DNA from 3 places in the Enterovirga sp. CN4-39 genome. Region 1 is predicted to be linked to each of the others. Evidence: predicted binding sites of a transcription regulator. Region 1 holds the regulator's gene; each other region holds the start of a gene.
The links. The regulator LexA, encoded in region 1, represses DNA repair genes until DNA is damaged. The targets are predictions, from matches to a motif close to TGTTCNNNNTGTGTTCNG.
Positions count from the first base shown of each region.

Region 2: a site for LexA is predicted at 1,079-1,096, ahead of ACO2SS_RS19330 (ATP-dependent helicase). Genes of this name have one in related genera too.
Region 3: a site for LexA is predicted at 977-994, ahead of ACO2SS_RS14470 (putative DNA modification/repair radical SAM protein). Genes of this name have one in related genera too.

Region 1 is NZ_JBMSEF010000001.1:44,621-46,882, forward strand. Features, by position in the region: gene ACO2SS_RS00205 (ComEC/Rec2 family competence protein) at 1-793, shown strand, start outside; gene lexA (transcriptional repressor LexA) at 794-1,495, opposite strand; gene ACO2SS_RS00215 (DUF1007 family protein) at 1,640-2,262, shown strand, end outside.
Region 2 is NZ_JBMSEF010000012.1:135,361-137,622, forward strand. Features, by position in the region: gene ACO2SS_RS19310 (thioesterase family protein) at 1-44, shown strand, start outside; gene ACO2SS_RS19315 (hypothetical protein) at 32-145, opposite strand; partial or broken gene ACO2SS_RS19320 (hypothetical protein) at 214-621, opposite strand; gene ACO2SS_RS19325 (hypothetical protein) at 699-959, opposite strand; gene ACO2SS_RS19330 (ATP-dependent helicase) at 1,108-2,262, shown strand, end outside.
Region 3 is NZ_JBMSEF010000008.1:40,024-42,285, reverse strand. Features, by position in the region: gene ACO2SS_RS14470 (putative DNA modification/repair radical SAM protein) at 1-972, opposite strand, end outside; partial or broken gene ACO2SS_RS14465 (transposase) at 1,279-1,608, shown strand; gene ACO2SS_RS14460 (IS5 family transposase) at 1,842-2,262, shown strand, end outside.

The DNA.
Region 1 (2,262 bases):
GGTCTGGTGGGCGATGGGGGTTGGGGTCGAGGCGGTTCTCGGGCTGTCCGGATGGGTGGCGTCGCTCGGTGGCGCGAGCGTCACGGTCCCGGCTTTCGGCCATGGAGCGCTGATGCTGCTCGTCGTGGCGCTTCTCTGCGCCACCCTGTTCGTCTCGGGGCTCCGCTGGCTGGCCGTGGCGCCGGCCGCCCTCGGCCTTGTCGCCGCCTTCGGATCGGCGCGCCAGGACGTCTATGTCGCCCGGGACGGCTCGGGAGCCGCGATCCGCGGGCAGGACGGGCGGCTCGTAGTGGTCGGCCGCGTTCCCTCCTTCACGGCGGAGCAATGGCTCAAGGCGGACGGCGACGGGCGGAAGGGGACTGATCCTGCGATCCGCACGGGAGCGCGTTGCGACCCGATCGGCTGCACGGTTCTCCTCTCGGGTGGCCGATACGTCTCCTATCTTGAGGATCGACGCGGCTTCCGCGAGGATTGCCGGCGCGCGGCGATCGTGATCTCCCGCCTGACCTCTCCGGCCGGCTGCGCCGCCTCGATCGTCATCGACCGCGAGCATCTCGCCGGACATGGCGCCACGGCGATCCGGGCCACGGAGACCGGCTTCACGCTCGCGACGGCGCGGCGCCCGGACGAGACCCGGCCCTGGCTGCCCAAAGCCGTCGCCTTCCGAGCTGCAGCCCGAACGCCGAGCTCGGCCGCAAGCTCGTCCCGACCGCCTCCCGCCGACCCGCCGGAGGCAGCGGCGGAGCCGGATCTCCCGCCGGCAGAGGCGCCGGACGGCGATCCCGGCCCGTGATCAGTAGCGCCGGACGAGGCTGACGAGCTTGCCCTGGATCTTCACGCGGTCCGGTCCGAGGACGCGCGTCTCGTAGGCGGGATTCGCAGCCTCGAGCGCGATGGAGGAGCCGCGGCGGCGGAAGCGCTTCAGCGTCGCCTCGTCGTCGTCGATCAGGGCCACGATGATGTCGCCCGTATTCGCCGTGTCCTGGCGCTTGATCACGACGGTGTCGCCGTCGAGGATTCCCGCATCCACCATGGAATCGCCGCGGACCTCGAGCGCGTAATGCTCGCCGCCGCCCAGGAACTCGGGCGAGACGGTGATCGTGTGGGAGCTGTTCTGAATGGCGCTGATGGGCGTGCCGGCCGCAATCCGCCCCATGACGGGGATCTGCATCGCCCGGCTGTCCGACGCAGAGGCGGGGGCGGGAGGCGGGGTCGGTATGCCTCGCGGCTTGCCGAAGCCGCCCTCGACGACGCTCGGCGAGAATTTCGGCCGCGCCATCGGCTCGGGCAGCTTGATCACCTCCAGCGCCCGTGCCCGATTGGGCAGGCGGCGGATGAAGCCGCGCTCCTCGAGCGCCGTGATCAGCCGGTGGATGCCGGATTTCGACTTCAGGTCGAGCGCCTCCTTCATCTCGTCAAAGGATGGCGGCACGCCTGTCTCACGCAGGCGCTCGTGAATGAAGCGAAGCAGCTCGTTCTGCTTGCGGGTCAGCATCGTCACCTCCGCGCGGCGTTCCGACTCGCGCTCGAAACAAAGCAAGAACAAGTTAGCCGTTCCTGCTGTGTTCCACAAGCGTCGCTTTTCAGCCGATTTCGGCCGTTAACCGGGGCGCTTACCTCTGCGCGTCAGCCTCTGAACATGCGATTCGTCAACAGTCTCGGCGCCGGCCTCGTCCTAGCCCTGCTCTCCACCGGGGCGATGGCCCACCCCCATGTCTGGGTGAAGTCGAAGGCCACCATCCTCTACGACGCGACGGGGCGGATCACCGGCATCCGCCATGGCTGGACCTTCGACGAGGCCTATTCGGCCTATGCCGTCCAGGGCTTCGAGAAGGGGCCTGACGGCAAGCTCGCGCCCGACAAGATGAGCGAGCTCGCCAAGATCAACATGGAGGCGCTGGCCGAGCAGGGCTTCTTCACGAACGCCAAGGCGAATGGGAGCAAGCTCTCCTTCGGCGAGCCGGCGAACTACACGACCGCCTTCCAGGACAACGTGCTGACGCTGACCTTCGACCTGCCGCTGCGCAGCCCGGCCAAGGCGGACCGCGCCTTCACGCTGGAGGTCTACGACCCGACCTTCTTCGTCGACTTCTCCATTGCCGAGGGCGACGACGCCGTGAGGCTCGATGGGGCGCCCAGCGGCTGCGCCCTGAAGGTGACGCGGCCGAAGCCGCCCGAGCAGAGCCAGACGCAATCGGTGAGCGAATCCTTCTTCAACGCCCTGAACGCCGCCTCGCAATTCGGCGCGCAATTCGCCTCCCG
Region 2 (2,262 bases), on a different contig from region 1:
CCAGCAATGCGCCATCCGTCACCAGCCCGGATCAGATCGGATAGGCTGTCACGAGGCTGGCCGCACTCCCTGGAGAACTCTGCAACCAAACGGAGCGGATATTCGGCCTCTTCCCAGAGGGTGTAGTGAGGGGCCCTTCGAAGATGAACTTCGAACCGTGCTGCGTCTCGGTCCGGGTGACGGTCCCGCCCGTGGCGTGATCTCGATCAGAGCGCGCGCCAGTGCGGGCGCATCGGAGACCGCGAAGCCCTGACCGAGAAAGAAGACGGCCTTGGGCCCGCCCACCGGGTGATCGGGATCGAGAAGGTAGCGAAGGAGCTTCGTCGCGCTGACTGCAAGTTCGGGCGGCCGCTCGACCACCTCGCTCAGGCCGGACGCAGATCGCCGGCGGGAACGGTCGCGAGTGCCCCCCTGAGGCTCCCTGAATTCAACCTCGTAGGCTTGCCCGTCGCCCCAAATGCCGACGATCGCGCCGGTGGAGCCCGCGGGCTTGATGACCCCGCTGTCCGTGTGTGCCGGTCGCAGGAGAACGACCATCGTCAGTTCGGGAAGAACTGCCGACGGCGCCTTGCGAACGAACATCACGTCATCGGTCGGCCGTGCTTTCGCAGTCGCGGACATGAAGCCACACCCGGCTCACTTGAACGCGTCGATCTTGCGAGCCGGCCGACCCGGGGTCAAGAACGCGGCGGGACGCGTCAGCGCACCGGGACCGCGATCGGCGGCGCGACGACGATCGGCGCGGTCGCGCGCGAACTCTCGTTGCGCAGCGAGTTGATCTCGAACTGGTTCTGCTGGGTCTGAATGCGCGAGCGGCTCTGCGCATCCAGCGAGCGGTTGATCGCGCCCGCCTGGGCCTCCGAGCGGCTCGTCTCGGGCAGACGCTCGATCTGCGCGAGGGCTGGGGTCGCGCCGGCAAAACCCGCTGCCAGCGTCATACCGATGATGGCCATTCTCATGATGCTCTCCTGAGCGGGTGACCTCGTGCCTATATGGGGCTAAACCCGCCTCGCCCGCACGGGTTCGCGGCGAAATCCCACAGGTACGGTCGCAGGCGCGACCCTGCGCGCCTCGACGGCGTTCGCGATTTGATCCAGAGATGAGACGATGAATCGCGCCAGCGCCCTCCCCGCGCCCGACTTCGTCGAGCCGCAATCGGACGAGCCCCGCCGTCCCTCCATCTCGGAGCGGGCCCGGGCTGCCGTCGCGCCACCCTCCGCCGGGCCCGGCGGATATCTCGGCGGCCTCAACCCCGAGCAGCGCCAGGCCGTGGAGGCCACGGAAGGTCCCGTGCTCGTGCTGGCCGGCGCCGGCACCGGCAAGACGCGCGTGCTCACGACCCGCATCGCGCACCTGATCGCGACCGGGAAGGCGTGGCCTTCGAACATCCTCGCCGTGACCTTCACCAACAAGGCCGCGCGCGAGATGAAGGAGCGCATCGCGGCGCTGGTCGGGCCGGCGGGCGAAGGCATGCCCTGGCTCGGCACGTTCCACGCCATCGGCACCAAGGTCCTGCGCCGCCATGCCGAGCTCGTCGGACTGCGCTCCGACTTCACGATCCTCGGCGTCGACGACCAGCTCCGGCTGCTGAAACAGGTGATCACGGCGGACGGGATCGACGAGAAGCGCTGGCCGGCGCGCGCCCTCGCCTCCTTCATCGACGGCTGGAAGAACCGCGGATTGCAGCCGAAGGAGGTGCAGCCCGGCGAGGCCGCCTCCTTCGCCAACGGCCGCGGGGCGTCCCTCTACGCCGCCTACCAGGAGCGGCTGAAGACGCTGAACGCCGTCGATTTCGGCGACCTCCTGCTCGAATGCCTGCGGCTCTGGCGCGACAACCCCGACGTGCTGGACCAGTATCACCAGCGCTTCCGCTACATCCTGGTCGACGAGTACCAGGACACGAACGTCGCGCAGTATCTGTGGCTGAGGCTGCTTGCGCAGGCGCGGAAGAACCTCTGCTGCGTCGGCGACGACGACCAGTCGATCTATGGCTGGCGCGGCGCCGAGGTCGACAACATCCTGCGCTTCGAACACGACTTTCCGGGCGCGACCGTGATCCGCCTGGAGCGCAACTATCGCTCGACAGGCCACATCCTCGCGGCCGCCTCCGGGCTCATCGCCAAGAACCAGGACCGCCTCGGCAAGACGCTCCACACGGAGGACGAGCCGGGCGACAAGGTCACGGTCACGGGCGCGTGGGATTCGGAGGAGGAGGCGCGCCTCATCTCGGAGGAGATCGAGGCGATCCAGGCCCGCAAGGAG
Region 3 (2,262 bases), on a different contig from region 1:
GTTCACGTCGACCGGAAAGCGCTCCCTATTCTTCAGCGCCCAAGCGAGCTTCGGGTCGACCTCGAGGTCGAGCATGCCGCCCTCGGTCGCGGAGGCGATCTCCTCGACCTCGAACTCGTAGTGCCGCAGCAGCCAGTCTGCCTGATACAGCCGGTTCTCGCGCTGCAGGGGAGGCGCCTTGGCCGGCAGCTTCGACGTCGTGTCCGGGATAGGGCTGAAGGCCGAGAAATAGACGCGCCGGAGCGCGTAGCGGTCATAAAGGTTAGCCGTGGTGCGCAGCACGTCCGCATCGCTCGCCGCGTCCGCCCCGACGATGAGTTGTGTCGATTGCCCGGCCGGCGAGAAGGAACGCTTCTCGGCCTTGGCTTCGTCGATGCGCTCGCGCATCTGGCCCATCGCGGCCTTGATGGTCCCGGCCTGCTTCTCGGGCGCGAAGCTTTTCAGGCCCTCGTCGGTCGGCAGCTCGAGATTGACCGAGAGCCTGTCCGCCCAGAGGCCGGCCTGCTCGATCAGCCAGGGGCTCGCCTCGGGAATGGTCTTGAGATGAATGTAGCCCCGATAGCCGTGCTGCTGCCGCAACGTCTTCGCGACCAGCACCAGCTGCTCCATCGTATAATCCGGCGAGCGGATGATGCCGGAGGAGAGGAACAGTCCCTCGATGTAGTTGCGCTTGTAGAAGGCGATCGTGATGTCCACGACCTCCTGCACGGAGAAGCGCGCCCGCTCCACGTTGGAGGAACGGCGGTTGATGCAATAGGCACAGTCGAACAGGCAGTAGTTCGTTAGCAGGATCTTCAGCAGAGACACGCACCGCCCGTCAGGCGTGTAGGAATGGCAGATCCCGATCTTGTTGGTGGACCCGATCCCGTCGCGCCCGGCCGAGCGCTTCGGCGCGCCCGAGGAGGCGCAGGAGGCGTCGTATTTCGCCGCATCGGCCAGGATGCGAAGTTTCCTCGTGAGCCGCTCGTCCATCGTACGTTCGCTGAATGTTCCCTCACTTAAGCGGGCCATCCAGGGGGAGCAAGCGTAGCGGGAGCCGCTATCAAGCGCTTGTGAACAAGCGTTACGCGCCACCCTTGTAAGTCCGCCTTGTCCGGATCTGGCATGATGCCGGTTGCGGTGGCAGGCGAGAGACCGGGCACCCTGAGGGACGCCAAGCCCGTGGGCGAGCGCGGGTCATCGCGTGCCGTTCCATCGGACCTGAACAGTCGCTTGGGCCGCGACGCGAAGCCCGCTTGTGCAAGGACGGGACAGGATGGACGCCATCGTAGTTGGGATCGGACCATGCTGGCCGAGTTGCCCGAGCTCGGTCGCCTTGACCGCCGCCAGATCGCGGCCCTTGCCGGCCTTGCTCCCTGGACCCGCCAGTCCGGTACCTGGAGGGGCCGGAGCTTCATTGGCGGCGGACGGGCCTCCGTGCGGGCTGTCCTCTTCACGGGAGCCATGGCAGCCGCCCGCTACAATCCGCACCTCAAGGCCTTCAGGGATAAGCTGGTTCAGGCCGGCAAGCCCAAGCTCGTCGCCCTCGTTGCCGTTGCCCGGAAGCTCCTCACCGTCCTTAACGCCACCCTTCGCGACAGGCAGCCATGGCAACAGCAAGACGCTTGATCGCGAACACAGTCGCTCTCCCCGGCGGGGAGAGGGTCGGACGCCGAAAGCGGCTGGGTGAGGGTTGTGCTGCGGCCGGATCGATCTCCTTGCCGCAACGGCAATACGGCCTCGCTTCATCCAACAAAGGTCCATCCCTCACCCCGGATGCTGCGCATCCGACCCTCTCCCACGCACGGGACCGTTGCAAAATCCTCCCATCGTGATTCTCTGCTGTGAGCGGGAGTTTCGGGATGTCGGCGAAGCGCACGGGTCAGATGAGCTTTGCGGATGCGCTTCTGCCGGATCGGGCGCGGCCGGGTCGGCTGGACCGGCTGTTGGCTTTGGTCGACTGGTCGGGGTTCGAGGCCCGTCTCGCCGGGTTTCGCGATCGGGGTCCCGGCCGTCCGGGTTACGAGCCGCTGGTGATGTTCAAGGCCCTACTGTTGCAGTCGCTGTATGGGCTGTCGGATGCGGGCCTGGAGGAGGCCTTGGCGAATCGGCTGTCGTTCCGCCGCTTTGTCGGCCTCGCCCTGGCCGACGGCGTGCCTGACCACGCGACGCTGTGCCGCTTCCGTCTTCGCCTGATCGAGGCAGGATGCCTGAAGGAGCTCTTCGCCGAACTTGACCGGCAGCTCGACGCGGCCGGGCTGATGCTGAAGCGGGGCACCATGC